Regions from separate parts of the Actinoplanes sp. L3-i22 genome, predicted to be linked through region 4. Evidence: riboswitches for the same ligand, from Rfam matches in the RefSeq annotation. Region 4 holds a riboswitch; each other region holds the start of a gene.
What was found. A riboswitch is a leader RNA that binds a small molecule or an ion and turns the genes downstream of it on or off. The one in region 4 is predicted to bind cyclic di-AMP.

Region 1 (3,737 bases), 870 kb from region 4:
GAACCAGACCAGCCCGCTCTCGGCTTTCAAGCGGCTGGTCACCAAGACCAACTCGGCCAATGTGCGCGAGGTGCACGCGGTCAAGGGCGTCAGCTTCGTGGCCTACAAGGGCGAGGCGATCGGCCTGATCGGCAGCAACGGCTCGGGCAAGTCGACCCTGCTGCGCGCGGTCGCCGGCCTGCTGCCGGTGTCCAAGGGCGCGATCTACGCGGCCGGCCAGCCGTCGCTGCTCGGCGTCAACGCCGCGCTGATGAACGACCTGCCCGGCGAGCGCAACGTCGAGCTCGGCTGCCTGGCCATGGGCATGTCGCCGGCCGACGTGAAGCAGAAGAAAGACGAGATCATCGCGTTCTCGGGCATCAACGAGCGCGGCGACTTCGCCTCGCTCCCGATGCGGACGTACTCGTCCGGCATGCAGGCCCGGCTGCGCTTCTCGATCGCCGCGGCCAAGAAGCACGACGTGCTGCTGATCGACGAGGCGCTCGGTACCGGTGACGCGAAGTTCCGCCGCCGCAGCGAGGAGCGGGTTCGCGAGCTGCGCGAGGAGGCCGGCACGGTGTTCCTGGTCAGCCACAGCGAGCAGTCGATCCGGGACACCTGCGAGCGGGTCATCTGGCTGGAGTCCGGCCTGATCCGCGGCGACGGGCCGACCGAGGAGATCCTCCAGCAGTACGAGGCGTACATGCAGAAGTAGGCATCGTCGAAAAAGAGCCCCGGGCCAGTGGCCCGGGGCTCTTTTTGTGGAGTCAACGGCTAGGTCACCGACAGATGTACGTGGTTCGTGTGGTCGGTCGACGGTGTCCCGCCGGCCCCGCTGTACGACTTCCACCCACTGCTCGGCAGCCAGATCCGTTTGAACCAGATCACGTAGAGCACGCCGAGCGTGTCCGAGTTGTGGATGAAGTAGTTCGCCAGGTTCGTGCCGTAGGTCTTGCTGGCACCGGTGGCCACCCCGCCGAAACCGCTCTTGTCGGCGGCGAAGTCACAGGCCCGGCCCTTCGGGTGCTCCCCGCTGTTCTGGTGCCGGAAGCAGGCGACGTACCGGGTGAAACCGGCCTTCTGCGCCTGCTTCATCGCGTACAGCAGACGCGGAGTGATGCAGCCGGTGGTGGTCGGGTCGTCCTCGGTGCACCCGCCGGAGAGGCTGCCGGACGGCTGGTCGGCGTTGGAACTGCTGCCGGAGGAGTCACCCGAGCCACCCGAGTCGGAGCCCTGGTTCGCGTCCTTCAGGGCCTGCTCGGCCTGGATCTTCTTCTTGGCCATCACGTTGACCTGACGCTGCTGCTCGATGATCGTCGCGTCGATCGCCGTCTTGGCCTTGCCCTGATTCTCCCGGGTGGTCCGCAGGTCGGAGATCGCCTGGTTCTGCCGCTCGGCCACGGTGGTCAGCAGCTGGGCGCGGTCCAGGAAGCCGGCCGAGGAGTCCGCGGTGAGCAGCGCGCTCAGCGGTCCGAGCCGGCCCATCGCGTACGCCTGCGCGGCGTACTTGTTGAGCGAGTCCTGCTGCGGACCGATCGCCGCGTCCAACTGCTTGAGGGCGGCGGCGAGCTTGGTCTGCTGCGTCTTGGACGTCTGCAACTTGGTCTTGGCGGTGACGTAACCCTTGGAGGCCTCGTCGAGTTTGTCGAGCAGGGACTTGGTACCGCCCTCACCGTCGTCACCGGACTCCCCGGGGGCGGCAAGGGGCCGGGGTGCCGCGGCCGCCGGTGTGCCGACACCGGCGATCCCGCTTGCGGCGACCAGCAGCGCGAGAACGGCCACCCATCGTCGCCGCGCAGTCACTTGCTGCACTGGCTGCTTCCTTCCGTCGGCCGCCGGCCGGGTTAGCTGACGGGTTCGGGACGAAGGAAATCCCTACCGCTGACGCGGATTCACCCCGGAAGAAATGTGGATCCCCGGCTCGCTGGTTGTTGCGATTAGGCGGCGGTTCCCGGGCGGGAACCGGAACCGACCATACCCACTCGATCGAGGAATCGACAGTTCTCACACTTATTGCAACGGCCCGGTCACGAGTCGTCACGCCATTACGGAACGTCGTCGGAAGGTAACGGCTTTGGTGGTTTTCCTGACCCTGATGCCGAGTGATATCTCAGGTAAACTGGCCGCCGGTCCTGCCAGGACGGCACCGCCCCCGAGTTGCCGGCAGGCCGCCGCCCAATCGTCGAAAGGCGAACCGGGGAACCAGGTAGTTGGGGTGAATCCGCATTACGCGGTAGGGATAGCTTCCGTCCCGAACCCGTCAGCTAACTCGGTCGGCGGTGACTAGGAAGGATTGTTGATGACCGCACGTCCCCGCCGGTGGCTGTTGCTTGCCCTGGCGCCGCTCGTGGCCACCACGATATTCGTGGCACCGGTCACGCCGGCACTCGCCGCTCCGAGCGGCACCTCGTCGACCCCTGCGGAGGGGGACGAGAGCGATGACCTCTCCGATCAGCTCGAGGCGACCAACCGGCGGTTCGTGAACGCCAAGGCCGCGGTCGCCACCTCGAAAAAGAACCAGAAGCTGCTGGCCACCCAGATCGCCGACGCCGAGAAGCGCCGTGACGCGCTGATCCCGGAGGTCAACGCGATCGCCCGCCAGCAGTACGAGTTCGGCACGCTGAACACGCTGAGCTTCCTTCTCCAGGCGAACAACTCGTCGGACTTCATCGAGAAGGCGGTCTCCCTGGAGGAGATCAACAAGCTGCACGACGCGAAGCTGAACGAGCTGAACACCGCTCTCACCACGATCACCGAGAGCAAGACCAAGCTGGACGCCGAGCTGAAGAACCAGACCACCCAGCTCACCATCCAGCAGAAGCAGCACGACTCGGCCGAGGGCCAGCTCGAGCTGCTCGGCGGCGGCACCGGCATCAACAAGACCATCACGAACGGCTTCGTCGACGCGGTCTCCAAGGTCGCGGCCCCGGCGCCGCGCAACTCCGACGGCGGCTTCTCCGCGGAGTCCTGCAACCAGGACGACCCGACGACCGACGGCTGCATCACCAAGCGGACTCTGCACCTCTACCAGGAGGTGAAGAAGGCCGGCTTCAACAGATTCGTCGGCTGCCATCGCAACGGCGGTCCGTTCGAGCATCCCAAGGGCCGGGCCTGCGACTGGTCACTGCAGAAGAGTGGCTTCTCGGTCGCGCACAACGACGACATGATGAGGTACGGGAACGACCTCACCGCGTTCCTGGTCCGGAACGCCGACCGGCTCGGAATATACTACGTGATCTGGTACAAACAGATCTGGTTCCCGGCGACCGGCAACTGGCACGCGTACCACGGTCCGAGTGACCACACCGACCACGTGCACGTGTCCCTGTTGTAGCGCCGCACCGAACATGAAAAAGCCCCCGGTCCTTCGCGGACCGGGGGCTTTCTCGTTGATACCGGAGAATCAGTGGTGCGGCGTGGCCCGCCGCACCGGCGCGCGGCCGGCCGGCTGGGTCGGCGCCGGGCCCACCGGGCCGGCCGACGGGATCGACATGGACACCGGGCGCACCTGGGTGACCTCGATCTCCTTGCCGTGGTGCAGCAGGGTGAGCCGCGCCGAGCCGCCCCCGTTGCGCAGGGAGTAGGTCACCTCGTCGGCGGTGACGTTGACCCGCAGGCGCAGGCCGTGCCAGAGCAGCGAGAAGTCCAGGTTGTTGATCCGGCTGGGCAGCCGCGGCGCGAACGACAGCTGGCCGTTGAAGTCCCGCATCCCGCCCAGGCCGGCGACCAGCGCGATCCACGAGCCGGCCAGCGACGCC
Region 2 (3,737 bases), 4.4 Mb from region 4:
TCGCACGCCACGGCCACCGAGCTCGCCGGGCGGGCGGGCCTGCACGGCGTCGAGCTGGCGGCCACGGTCGAGGCGGTCGAGATCGCGCTGTCGTTGCGGGCCCTGAGCCGGGCCGACCGCGGCGGGCCGGCGACCGCGCCCGAGCCGGCCACCACCGACTTCGACGGCGTGACGGCCAGCATGCGCGAGGAGGTGCAGTGGCTGACCCGGGTCACCCAGGCCTTCCGGCGTTCGCCGGCCGTCCGGGATGCCGCCGGCAGCCGGTCGGCGCAGCCCGCCGGCAGGTAGCCTCGGCCAGGTGTTCTCACCTCAAGGGCCGTCACTGCGGGAACTGTGTGTCCAGGCGCTGTCCTCGGTCGAACGCGGCTACGACTTCCTGGCTCCGAAGTTCGACCACACGCCGTTCCGTACCCCGGACCCGGTCCTGGAGGCGAGCGTCCGGGCGCTGGCCGAGTTCGGGCCGTTCGACCGGGGGCTGGACGTCTGCTGCGGCACCGGCGCCGGGCTGACCGCCCTCGACCGGCTGTGCCGGGAGCGGATCACCGGCGTCGACTTCAGCGCCGGGATGCTCGGCGAGGCGCGCGCCGCGGTCCCGTCCGCCACGCTGGTGCGGGCCGACGTGCGGGCGCTGCCGTTCACCGCCGGCTTCGACCTGGCGGTGACGTTCGGGGCGCTCGGGCACTTCCTGCCCTCGGAGCGGCCGGCGCTGTTCGAGGGGGTGTACCGCGCGCTGCGGCCCGGCGGGCTGTTCGGCGTCGCGCTCGGCGAGCTGCCCGCGCGGACCACCCGGGCCTACTGGACGAGTCTCGGGTTCGACCTGGCCATGGTGGTCCGCAATACCGTGGTGGCGCCGTCCTTCGTCATGTACTACCGCACCACCACGGTCCCGACCGTCCGGCGGGACCTGCGGGCGGCCGGGTTCACCGTGGAGACCGTCGACCTCACCGTCGAGGCCGACGATCTGCGGTTCGCCCTGCTGCTCGGCCGGAAGCCGGAGTAGCGGTCAGGTCAGGCGCCGGACCACGTAGTTGCTGGTCCAGATCTTCTGCTTGGTGATGGTCTTGCCGGCCCGCGGCGCCGCCCACATCTGGCCGCCGCCGGCGTAGATGCCGGCGTGGAAGCCGTACGAGCCGTTGCGCAGGATGATCAGGTCACCGGGCCGGGCCGCGGACCTGCTGACCGCCCGGCCGTACCGCTGCTGCAGGTCTGCCTTGTGCGGCAGGCTCTTCCCGGTGGTCTTCCGGTAGACGTACATGGTGAAGCCGGAGCAGTCGAAGCGGTTCGGCCCGGACGCCCCGAACAGGTAGGGCTTGCCGCGGTGCCGGGCCGCCTCGGTGACGACCCGGAGCCCGGCCAGTTGCGACCTGGCGGCCACGGTCCGGCCGGTCGTGGGCAGGGCCCGGGTGACCGCGACGGCCGCCGGGGCGGCGACGGCGGTCTGCGGGACGCCGAGCCCGCCGGTGAGCAGGCCGAAGCCCACGGACAGGGCGATCGTGTGGAAGGTACGAACGTGCACGGTGACTCGGTCCCTCCGGCACGCCTGCGAGGTTAGCTGTCGGGTTCGGGCGGGAAGGATTGCCCGGCCGCGATGGCGGCTTCACCCCGAGGTCCGCTTCCGGACCGATGTGTGGTTCCCCCGTCCCCGCCCCCGAATGCCTGATGACTGGTCAGTGCGGTTCGTGCGGCCGGATCGGGGCAGGGCTCGGCGTGATCCGGATCGACACGAGCGGTGAGCCGTTGCCCGCCGCTCCTCCTTGATAGCCCGCCCTCCGGCGCCGTCCCTTATGTAGCGACGGTCACCCTGAGTGACGACAAGGCCAAACGGTGTCCGATTTGCACGGGAGACGCGAACTATGCGGAATCGCTCCGCTCATGGACGGTCACGCAGGGCCGTTGTCGATCTGTGAAGCGGGACACTCCGGGAGCCGACCCGTAAGGATGACCCGGCCGCTCACCCGCGGAGTCCGGTGAGGCGGCTGAGCGCGGCGAAACCGTCCTCGGTGCCGGGCCAGTTCCGGCGGACGGCGTCCAGCCCGGCGCGGCGCACGGTGGAGCGCAGCACGGCGACCACGATGATCGCGTCGTCGGCGTAGCCGAGCACCGGGATGAAGTCCGGGATCAGGTCGAACGGGATCGCCAGGTAGGCGAGCAGCAGGCCGAGCCGGATCCGGACCCCGCGCGGCAGGGTCCGGTCGCCGGCCAGGCGGGTCAGCAGTCGCAGCAGGTCGGGCAGCAGCCGGAGCGCCTCGGTGAGCTGCGCCTTCCCGGGTTTGGCGACCAGCAGGGCGACCAGCGCCGCGAGCCACACGACCAGCAGAGCCACGCCGACGCTGATCAGCGTCTGCCACCACCACGCCATGGTCATCCGTCCTTCCGGGTCCACATAGACTGCGCCGCATGAGAATCGGTGTGCTCGGAGCGGCCCGGATCGCGCCGGCCGCGCTCATCCGGCCCGCTCGGCTGGTGGACGGTGTCGAGGTCGCCGCGATCGCGGCCCGGGACCGTGGCCGGGCCGCCGAGTTCGCCACCGAGCACCGTATCCCGGTGGTCCACGACAGCTACGCCGAACTGCTGGCCGATCCGACATTGCACGCGGTCTACGTCCCGCTGCCGAACGGGCGGCACGCGCGGTGGATCCTGGCCGCGCTGGAGGCGGGCAAGCACGTGCTGGCCGAGAAGCCGCTGACCGCGAACGCGGCGCAGGCCCGCGAGGTACAGGCCGCCGCCGAGCGGACCGGCCTGGTCGTGATGGAGGCGTTCCACTATCGCTATCACCCGCTCGCGGCGCGGATGAGGGCGATCGCGCACGGCGGCGAGCTGGGGCGGATCCGCAGCGTCGAGACGTCGATGTGCTTCCCGCTGCCGAAGTTCGACGACATCCGGTACGACTACGACCTGGCCGGCGGGGCGCTGATGGACGCCGGCTGCTACGCCGTGCACTGCCTGCGCCTGCTGTCGCCCGGCGAGCCGAAGGTCGTCGCCGCCCGGGCGCTGACCACCCGGCGCGACCCGCGGGTCGACCGGGCGATGACCGCCGACTTCGAGCTGGGCGACGGCGCCCGGGGCCGGATCCGCGCCTCGCTGTGGTCGTCGGCGCTGTTCAGCCTGCGGGCCAAGGTGGTCGGCGAGCACGGCGAGATGGTGGTCGACAACTATGCGATGCCGCACGTGTTCCACCGGTTCCGGGTGGCGTCCGACGGGCAGAAGCGGGGCGAGCGGATCGACGGCTCCACGACGTACGTCCATCAGTTGAAAGCCTTTGACGAAGCGACCCGGAACCGGTCGGCGAACCTCACGCCGCCGCAGGATTCCGTCGTCACCATGTCGCTGATCGACGACATCTACCGGGCGGCGGGCCTTCCGATCCGGGAGTGAGCACGCGTTATCGTTGCGGAGAGGTCTCCACTAACGCTGCGGATTGCGAGAAGCTGCATGGTCCGGTCGGATGCGCGCAGGAATCGGGACGCCATCCTGGCGGCGGCCCGGGCGGCCTTCGCCGAGGACGAGAACACCTCGATGAATCAGATCGCGCAGCGCGCCGGGGTGGGCCCGGGCACGCTGTACCGCAACTATCCGTCGCGTGAGGTGCTCCTGCTGGACATCTACCAGGACGAGATCGAGAAGCTCGTCGGCCGGGTGCCCGAGCTGCTCGCCGAGCTGACGCCGGTCGAGGCGCTGCGGCGCTGGACCCTGGACCTGGTCGCCGGCATGCGCACCAAGCATCTGCTGGGCGCGGC
Region 3 (3,737 bases), 4.2 Mb from region 4:
CGGCACCGCCGCGCCGGGGAACGTGTTGCCGTACGCGTCGTTGCTCTTGTTCTGCGTGGTGTCCAACTCGGTGCCGATGAACTGGTTCACCGCGTCGAAGGCGGACAGCTCCGCGGCGGAGGCGGGCACGGCCAGCGCTGTCAGGGACAGCACCGGCCCGAGCGTCGCGGCCAGCAGCGCCCTTCTGGACGGAAAGCTAATCATTTCGATGATCCTGCTGTCCGGAAAGGACCGGCGCATGTCGATAAGTCATCGCGCAAGCGTCGCCCGAGTAAGATCGCATAGCGTGAGCCGCCTGATCCTCGATGAGAACACCGGCATCGATGGGCGCGGAATCCACAGCTCGGAGACGGTCGCCGAGTGGCAGGAGCCCGGCGATCGGGCCGGCTGGGCCGCCGAGGACTGGCAGCCCGAGCCGGAGGTCGTCGCCCACGCCGCGCTCGGCCCGTGGGAGGCCGTGCTCGCCCGGGTCGGCCGCCACGCGCAGCTCGGCGTCCGGCGCGACGGCGCCCGGCCGGCCTGGCACGGCCTGAGCAAGTCCCCCGGCGACATGAACCGCGGCATGGTCGGCGCCACCCTGCTCGCGCCGCACCGGCTCGCCGACGTCACCGCGGTGACCCGGGGCGAGGAGTTCACCGGCGTGCAGGTCCAGGGCGCCCGCCGGGTGCAGCAGCTGGTCGTCCCGCGGATCGTCGAGCATCCGCCGGGGGAGGAGATGGAGCCCGCCGAGGCCCGGCAGGCGGTCGGCGCCCCGGCCGCGCAGGCCCCGGCCGCGCCGCTCGACCTGCCCGAGGAGCTGACCGCCGAGCTGCTGCGGCGGTTGCGCCGCCGGCCCGCCGAGGTGGTCCGGATCGCGGTCGGGCTGCGGGTCGCCGAGACCTGGGAGCTCGCCGACGGCTTCCAGGTGCCGATCCTCTACGACGTGGCGCCGGGAATCCGGCAGGGGTACGTCGTCGACGACGTCACCGGCGTCGCGCACAGCACCCTGCAGGCCTGCCGCAACCACCACCTGGCCGGCCGGCTGGACTGGTGCACGCACTGCCTGCGCTCGACCTGCCCGGCCTGCCCGGAGGCGGTCCGCCCGTGCCGGCTGTGCCAGGGCGCGGCCTGCGGCGACTGCGTCGTCACCGAGGACGGCCGCTGCCGCGCGTGCGCTGCCCTGACCAAGGTCGGCATGTTCGCCCGCGCGAAGTACGGCGTCTCTGCGGGCGGCAAGGCCTGGCACGGCGAGTCCGCGAACGTTCAGGTCACGGTCCGCCGGCAGGGCAACTGGTGGACGCTGGAGCGCTGGGACCGCAACGGCCGGGTCACCGTTCAGCTGGATCCGGGGATCAGCCGGTACCTCGGATGACCCGGCCGCGCCGGATCAGAGCTTGATCCGCTGACCGGGATAGATCCGGTTCGGCGAGCTCAGCACCTTCTTGTTGACCTTGTAGAGCGTGCGCCAGCCGCCCTTGACGTGGTAGCGCGCGGCGATCTTGGCGAGCGTGTCGCCGGACTTGACGACGTAGGTCTTCCCGTTCGACTTCGTGGACTTCTTGGTGGTCTTCTTCTTCGCCGGCGAGGAGATCTTCACGCCGGCCTTCTTGCCGCACACCGGCCACGGGCTCAGGCCCCGCTTGGCGTACAACTTCTTCGCGATCGCGATCTGCTCGGCCTTGGTGGCCTTGTCCGCGGTCTTCGCGTACTTCCCGCCGCCGTTCGCCGTCCACGTGCTGCGGCTGAACTGCAGGCCGCCGTAATACCCGTTACCGGTGTTGATGTGCCACCTGCCGCCGGACTCGCACTGCGCGAGCTTGTCCCAATTGACACTTGCGGCGCTGGCCGGGGCCGCCGGGGCGAGGATGACTCCGCCCGCGAGAATCAGGCCGAGGGCAGCAAGGCGCGTTCGTCTACCGATCCGAGACATGGGTTTTCTCCTCGACGCCTGCGAGGTGAGCTGTCGGGTTCGGGCAGAGTGGCCCGGCCGCGTCACACGCGGCTTCACCCCGAGGCGCGAGCTCCAACATCGCGCCGGAAGTGGGTCCCCCGCTCCTGCCTTTCGATTCGTGTCCGTGGATCGGCGGCAGGATTCGGCGGACCGTCCACAGTGCCCGCCATCGCGGGACGACCGACGGTAACCACACCGGCGGCCCATCGACCAAGTTTTTCGCCCCGGATAGTGACGCTCTTCACGCTATTCGACCGATTTGATCTTGTTCGTGCCGGATAAAACCCAAAAAACAACGGCATTTGCTTGGGTACGACGACAAGCGCGCCCGAGTCAGCCGCATACCCGCCGTGATCGCCCGGGTACCCGGGCACCGAAGGCCAGGGCAAGTCCCGGGCTCGATCAGTCGGACCGGCGGGCCAGTATTTGCGCCATGCGAACCTTCGATGTGGTGGTGATCGCCCCCGGCGTTCCGCGCGGCACCGCCCGTTTCCGCGGGATCTGAGCCATGCACTATCGGCTGGAGCTGATCGCGGTGCCGGTGACCGATATCGATCGGGCCAAGCGGTTCTACAACCAGCTCGGCTGGCGCGAGGACCTCGACTACGTGTGCGGCCCGGACTACCGGGTGGTGCAGTTCACCCCGCCCGGCTCGCCCTGCTCGATCGCGTTCGGGACCGGGATCGGCACCGCCGCGCCCGGCTCGATGGAGAACGTGCACCTGATCGTCCGCGACATCGAGGAGGCCCGCGCCGAGCTGACCGGCCGGGGCGTGCGGGTCAGTGAGATCTTCCACGACGCGGACGGCGTGTTCCACCATGCGGGCACCGAGAAGCGGGTACCGGGCCTGTATCCAGGGCGTTTGTCCTACGGGTCGTTCGCCTCGTTCACCGATCCGGACGGCAACGGCTATCTGCTGCAGGAGGTCACCGAACGGGCGCCAGGTACGCTCCCAGCGTGCTGAGCTCAGTCGGACTCCGAGGCCGGTCCCGCGAACGTGACCAGCTCGAACGCTTGATCCGCGACGTCCGATCGGGCCAGAGCCGGGTCCTGGTCCTGCGCGGCGAGGCCGGCACCGGCAAGTCCGCGCTGCTCGACTACCTGGTCGGGCAGGCCCCGGCCACCCGGGTCGTCCGTGCCGCCGGCGTCGAGCCGGAGACCGAGCTGGCCTACTCCGCGCTGCAGCAGCTGGTCGCGCCGCTGCTGCCGTACCTGGACCGGCTCCCCGAGCCGCAGCGGGTCGCGCTCTCCACCGCGTTCGGCCTCAGCGCCGGCCAACCGCCCGAAGCGCTGCTGATCGGCCTGGCCGTGCTCGGCCTGCTCGCCGAGGCCGCCGTCGACCAGCCGCTCGTCGTGGTCGTCGACGACGCGCAGTGGCTGGACCGGATGTCCGAGGTGATCCTGACCTTCGTGGCCCGCCGGCTCGACGCCGAATCCGTCGCCCTGGTCTTCGCGGCCCGCACCCCGGCCGACGACACCCTGCTCACCGGCCTGCCCGAACTGCTCGTCGAAGGCCTGCCGGAAGCCGACGCCCGGGCGCTGCTGGACACCGTACTGCCCGGCCTGGTCGACGCCCGGGTCCGCGACCGGATCGTCGCCGAGACCCGCGGCAACCCGCTGGCCCTGCTCGAACTGCCCCGCGAGATGGACCCGGCCTTCGGCTTCGGCATCCCGGCCGCCACCACCACGGCGAGCCACCTCTTCGGCATCCCGGCGGCGACCACCGTGGCGAGCCACCTCGAGGACGGCTTCAAACGGCGGATCGCGGCGCTGCCCGCGGCCAGCCGCACCCTGCTGCTGGCCGCCG
Region 4 (3,737 bases):
AGCAGCGGACCGCGCCGGGCAGCGCGCCGACCGCGAGCGCGGCGAGGCGGTGGAGCGCCTGGGTCACCGTGTCGGACGTCAGCAACCGCACGCTGACCTCGTGCAGCAGCCCGGCCAGCTCGACCGGGTGCGGCCCGTGGAGGCCGAGCAGAGCGGCGCCGGAGTGCCGTGGCCGACCGGCGGCGACGAGCCTTCGGGCCGGGCCGGGCGGGGTCACACCACCGGGGGTGACGCGCCGGCGGGACCGGGTGCCGCGCTGTGCGGCCGGTACGCGACGTTGCGGTACTGACACCCGACGGATACTGCCATGTCGATCCGGAGACGGCGCGGTTCGGTGCCCCGATCGGGGGGTCTTGTCCGTTTAAACCCAGTCGGCGCCTGAAAACAGATCCGGCCCCCGGGAGTTCCCGGGGGCCGGACCAAGTAGATGCCGGTGTGCAGGTCGCCTCGCGGCGAGAGGCTCAACACGGCTCCAGCCGAACTGGTATTCCGTGCAGGCGATAGGTGAGGCCCGGGGACACTGGGCACACCGGCATCCGTTGATAACCTTCGGCACCCGCTCATGATTCCAGGAGTGATTGTGACCTGGGTCACAGCCAAACCCGCACTACTCGGCCTTTTCCTTCGCTACGGAGTAGGCCATCTGCAGGAAGTCCGAGACGGCCGTGGCGGTCAGCACGGTCGCCACCAGCCGGGTCAGCCGCGGCGCCAGCACCAGCCCGCCGGTCAGCCCGGTGGCCACCCAGAGGGCCAGGCAGAACGGGCAGGTGATCAGCTCGCCGATGCCGTGCTTGAGGCTGCTGCCGGAGTCCCGGACCTCCTCGTTGAGCTCGGCGGCCCCGGCCGGCTCGGTGTAGCGGGTGAACGGCGCCCGCAGCGGGCTGGTCACCGAGTCCTTGGCGATCAACCGGCTGAGCTTGTGGGTGGCGAGCGACAGCAGCGCCACGTCGGCGAGGGCAGGGCGCTCCGGGACCGGGCGGCCGGTGAGTCTGGCGGCGGCGGCCAGGCTCGCCGCGAGCGCGCCGAACGCGCCCATGGCGGCCAGGTACCCGCCCAGCGGCCGGTGCTCGTGCGGTGCGTAGGCCCGGGCCACCTCGGCGGCCTTCTGCGGCAAGCTGGTCATGGGTGGGGGTCCCTTCGATGTCCGGTGTGTTGACGCTTGCCCCTGCGGGCGATCAGCAAACCCGCCGGTAGTCTCGTGGGCATGAGAGGGCTGTGGACGCCGGCATGGATCGCCCGGCATCTCCTGGCGCTGGTGCTGACCGCGGGCTGCCTGGGGCTGGGCTGGTGGCAGTTCAGCCGGGCGACCGGGGGCAACTCGCTCAGCTGGGGCTACATGTTCGAGTGGCCGGTCTTCGCCGGCTTCGTGGTGTTCATCTGGATCCGCGAGATCCAGCTGTTCCGCCGCGGGCCCGCACCGGCCCCCGCCGAGCCCGCCGAGGAGCCCGTCGTGGCCCCGGCGCGCGAGCCCGGCGCCCCGATCACCCTGGGCCGCCCGGTCCGGGTCGCCGTGCGCCCGGCCGAGGCCGCCGCCACCGACCCGGAGTTGGACGCCTACAACGACTACCTGGCCTGGCTGGCCGAGCACCCCGGAGCCCGCCCCGCCGACTACCGCACCGCCACAAGCTAGAAGGAGACCCCCACCGTGCAGGGCGCCCTCACCCGTTACCGGATCATCGCCTGGATCGTCGGCGTGTTCCTGGTCGTTCTCGTGCTGGTCGGCATGCCGCTGAAGTACATCGGCGACAACGACACGGTGGTCGCGGTGATCGGACCGCTGCACGGCTTCCTCTACATGATCTATCTGCTCCTCACCTTCGACCTGTCCCGGCGCGCCCGGTGGCCGTTCGGCCGGATGGTCCTGGTGATGCTGGCCGGCACCATCCCGTTCTTCTCGTTCTGGGCGGAACGAAAGGTCACTCGCAGTTGGGTGGCGAATACGGCGCTCGAGCCGGCCCTGAACGAATAGATGAAATAACGCACAGCGCGGGCCGAATAACAGCCGGTTATCGGGATTAAGTTCACAATCACGACTATTGGCAAAATTCACCCGCCAAGGACTTGATTTTGTTTTCTACCCCGATAAGTTGATGCGGTTGGTTCGGTCAGCAGCCACAAATCCTCCGGTGGCGCCGGCCAACGCCGCCGAATCCTGGGCGGCGCCGGCCCAACCCCCGGGCCGCGTCGCTCGCCGAGCCGGGGAACCACTATCCCGGGGCGAATCCGCGCGACGCGCGGTAGGGCGCTCTTCCGAGCCCGAGCCCGTCAGCTAACCCGGTAGGCGGCCAGAAGCGGAAGAAAGGCCCCTGACCAGTGCCACACCCCCGAATCAGGCTCCGGGCGCTGGTGGTCGCGCTGACCGCGCTGGCGATCACCACGTCGGGAGCTACGGCCGCACACGCGGCCCCGTCCAAGGCCGAGCTGAAGAAGCAGATCGAGACTGCTCAGCAGAAGCTCGAGGACATCACCGAGGACTACAACCAGAGCACCATCGCCCAGAAGAAGACCGCGGCCGACATCGTGAAGCTGAACGCTTCGCTGAAGCCGGCCGAGCAGGCGAAGAACGCGGCCACCGTGCGGCTGCAGCAGATCGCCACCTCGTCGTACATGACGGGGCGGGTCGGTCCGGCGGAGATCATGCTCAGCAGCAACCAGAGCGATCTCCTGGACCGGATGAGCTATCTCGAGCAGCTCAGCCGGTCGAACCAGGCGGACATCGACAACTTCGCGCAGACCTCCCAGACCTTCGCCGATCGGCAGGCGGCCCTTAAGGCTCAGCAGAGCAAGCAGGCCGTGCAGACCAAAGAGCTGAGCGCGCAGAAGACCAAGTACAAGAAAGACCTCGAGAAGCTGTACGACATGCGTACGGAGGTCTACGGCAGCCCGACCGAGAGCACCGGTTCGTGGACCGGGGCGATCCCCAAGGTCTCCGGCGACGCGGGTGCGGCGGTCACCTTCGCGTACAAGCAGATCGGCAAGCCGTACGGGTTCGGCGACGCCGGTCCCGGTTCCTACGACTGCTCCGGCCTGACCATGGCCGCCTGGGCCGCCGCGGGCCATTCGCTGCCGCACAGCTCGACCGGTCAGCGGACCGCCAGCGGGGTGGCCTACTTCAAGGCCTCGAACAGCGAGTTCACACCGGCGGCAGGTGACCTGGTGTTCTACAGCGGGCACGTGGCGCTCTACGTCGGTAGCGGCATGATCATCGACGCGCCGCACGCCGGCGCGGACGTGTCCCGCCGTTCGGTCAACATCATGACCATCGTGGGCTACGGCCGGATGGCCTGACCTCGCGACACCCCTGGAACAGCAAGAAGGCCGGTGCCCCTCGCGGGGTGCCGGCCTTCTTTTTCGTTGTCAGACGGTCGGTCAGGCGGCCTGCAGGCCCTCGGCCCGGGCCAGCTCACGCAGCCGGCCGAGCGCCTGGATCTCCAGCTGACGGATCCGCTCCCGGCTGAGCGAGAAGCGCGAGGCCACCTCGGTCAGCGAGTGCTCCCGGCCGTCCTCCAGGCCGTACCGCGCCCGCATGATGCCGGCCGAGCGGTCGTCCAGGTGGTTCAGCAGGCCCTCGATGCGCTGGCGCTCCAGTGCGCTCAGCACGATCTCCTCGGGCGACGGCGCGTCGCTGTCGGCGACCAGGTCACCGAGGTTGGTGTCGCCGTCGTCGCCGACCGGAGTGTCCAGGGAGACGGTGTCCTGAGCCCAGCGGGTGAGCTCGTTGACCCGCTCCACGGTCA

Region 1: another riboswitch for cyclic di-AMP. It lies ahead of L3i22_RS01785 (hypothetical protein); the one in region 4 lies ahead of L3i22_RS05810 (NlpC/P60 family protein).
Region 2: another riboswitch for cyclic di-AMP. It lies ahead of L3i22_RS25335 (C40 family peptidase); the one in region 4 lies ahead of L3i22_RS05810 (NlpC/P60 family protein).
Region 3: another riboswitch for cyclic di-AMP. It lies ahead of L3i22_RS54470 (transglycosylase family protein); the one in region 4 lies ahead of L3i22_RS05810 (NlpC/P60 family protein).

Annotation. Positions count from the first base shown of each region.
Region 1 covers NZ_AP024745.1:386,038-389,774, reverse strand. The annotation lists gene L3i22_RS01790 (ABC transporter ATP-binding protein) at 1-694, shown strand, start outside; gene L3i22_RS01785 (hypothetical protein) at 754-1,791, opposite strand; cyclic di-AMP (ydaO/yuaA leader) riboswitch at 1,797-1,933, opposite strand; cyclic di-AMP (ydaO/yuaA leader) riboswitch at 2,142-2,275, shown strand; gene L3i22_RS01780 (hypothetical protein) at 2,279-3,313, shown strand; gene L3i22_RS01775 (glycoside hydrolase family 65 protein) at 3,383-3,737, opposite strand, start outside.
Region 2 covers NZ_AP024745.1:5,687,540-5,691,276, forward strand. The annotation lists gene L3i22_RS25325 (MAB_1171c family putative transporter) at 1-288, shown strand, start outside; gene L3i22_RS25330 (class I SAM-dependent methyltransferase) at 299-1,000, shown strand; gene L3i22_RS25335 (C40 family peptidase) at 1,004-1,516, opposite strand; cyclic di-AMP (ydaO/yuaA leader) riboswitch at 1,523-1,672, opposite strand; gene L3i22_RS25340 (YkvA family protein) at 1,952-2,365, opposite strand; gene L3i22_RS25345 (Gfo/Idh/MocA family protein) at 2,398-3,375, shown strand; gene L3i22_RS25350 (TetR/AcrR family transcriptional regulator) at 3,433-3,737, shown strand, end outside.
Region 3 covers NZ_AP024745.1:9,049,064-9,052,800, reverse strand. The annotation lists gene L3i22_RS40685 (GH92 family glycosyl hydrolase) at 1-204, opposite strand, end outside; gene L3i22_RS40680 (hypothetical protein) at 287-1,351, shown strand; gene L3i22_RS54470 (transglycosylase family protein) at 1,367-1,909, opposite strand; cyclic di-AMP (ydaO/yuaA leader) riboswitch at 1,910-2,088, opposite strand; gene L3i22_RS40670 (VOC family protein) at 2,439-2,894, shown strand; gene L3i22_RS40665 (LuxR family transcriptional regulator) at 2,888-3,737, shown strand, end outside.
Region 4 covers NZ_AP024745.1:1,258,204-1,261,940, reverse strand. The annotation lists gene L3i22_RS05830 (GAF and ANTAR domain-containing protein) at 1-292, opposite strand, end outside; gene L3i22_RS05825 (DUF1360 domain-containing protein) at 608-1,123, opposite strand; gene L3i22_RS05820 (hypothetical protein) at 1,205-1,630, shown strand; gene L3i22_RS05815 (DUF3817 domain-containing protein) at 1,646-1,969, shown strand; cyclic di-AMP (ydaO/yuaA leader) riboswitch at 2,168-2,299, shown strand; gene L3i22_RS05810 (NlpC/P60 family protein) at 2,314-3,288, shown strand; gene L3i22_RS05805 (RNA polymerase sigma factor RpoD/SigA) at 3,370-3,737, opposite strand, start outside.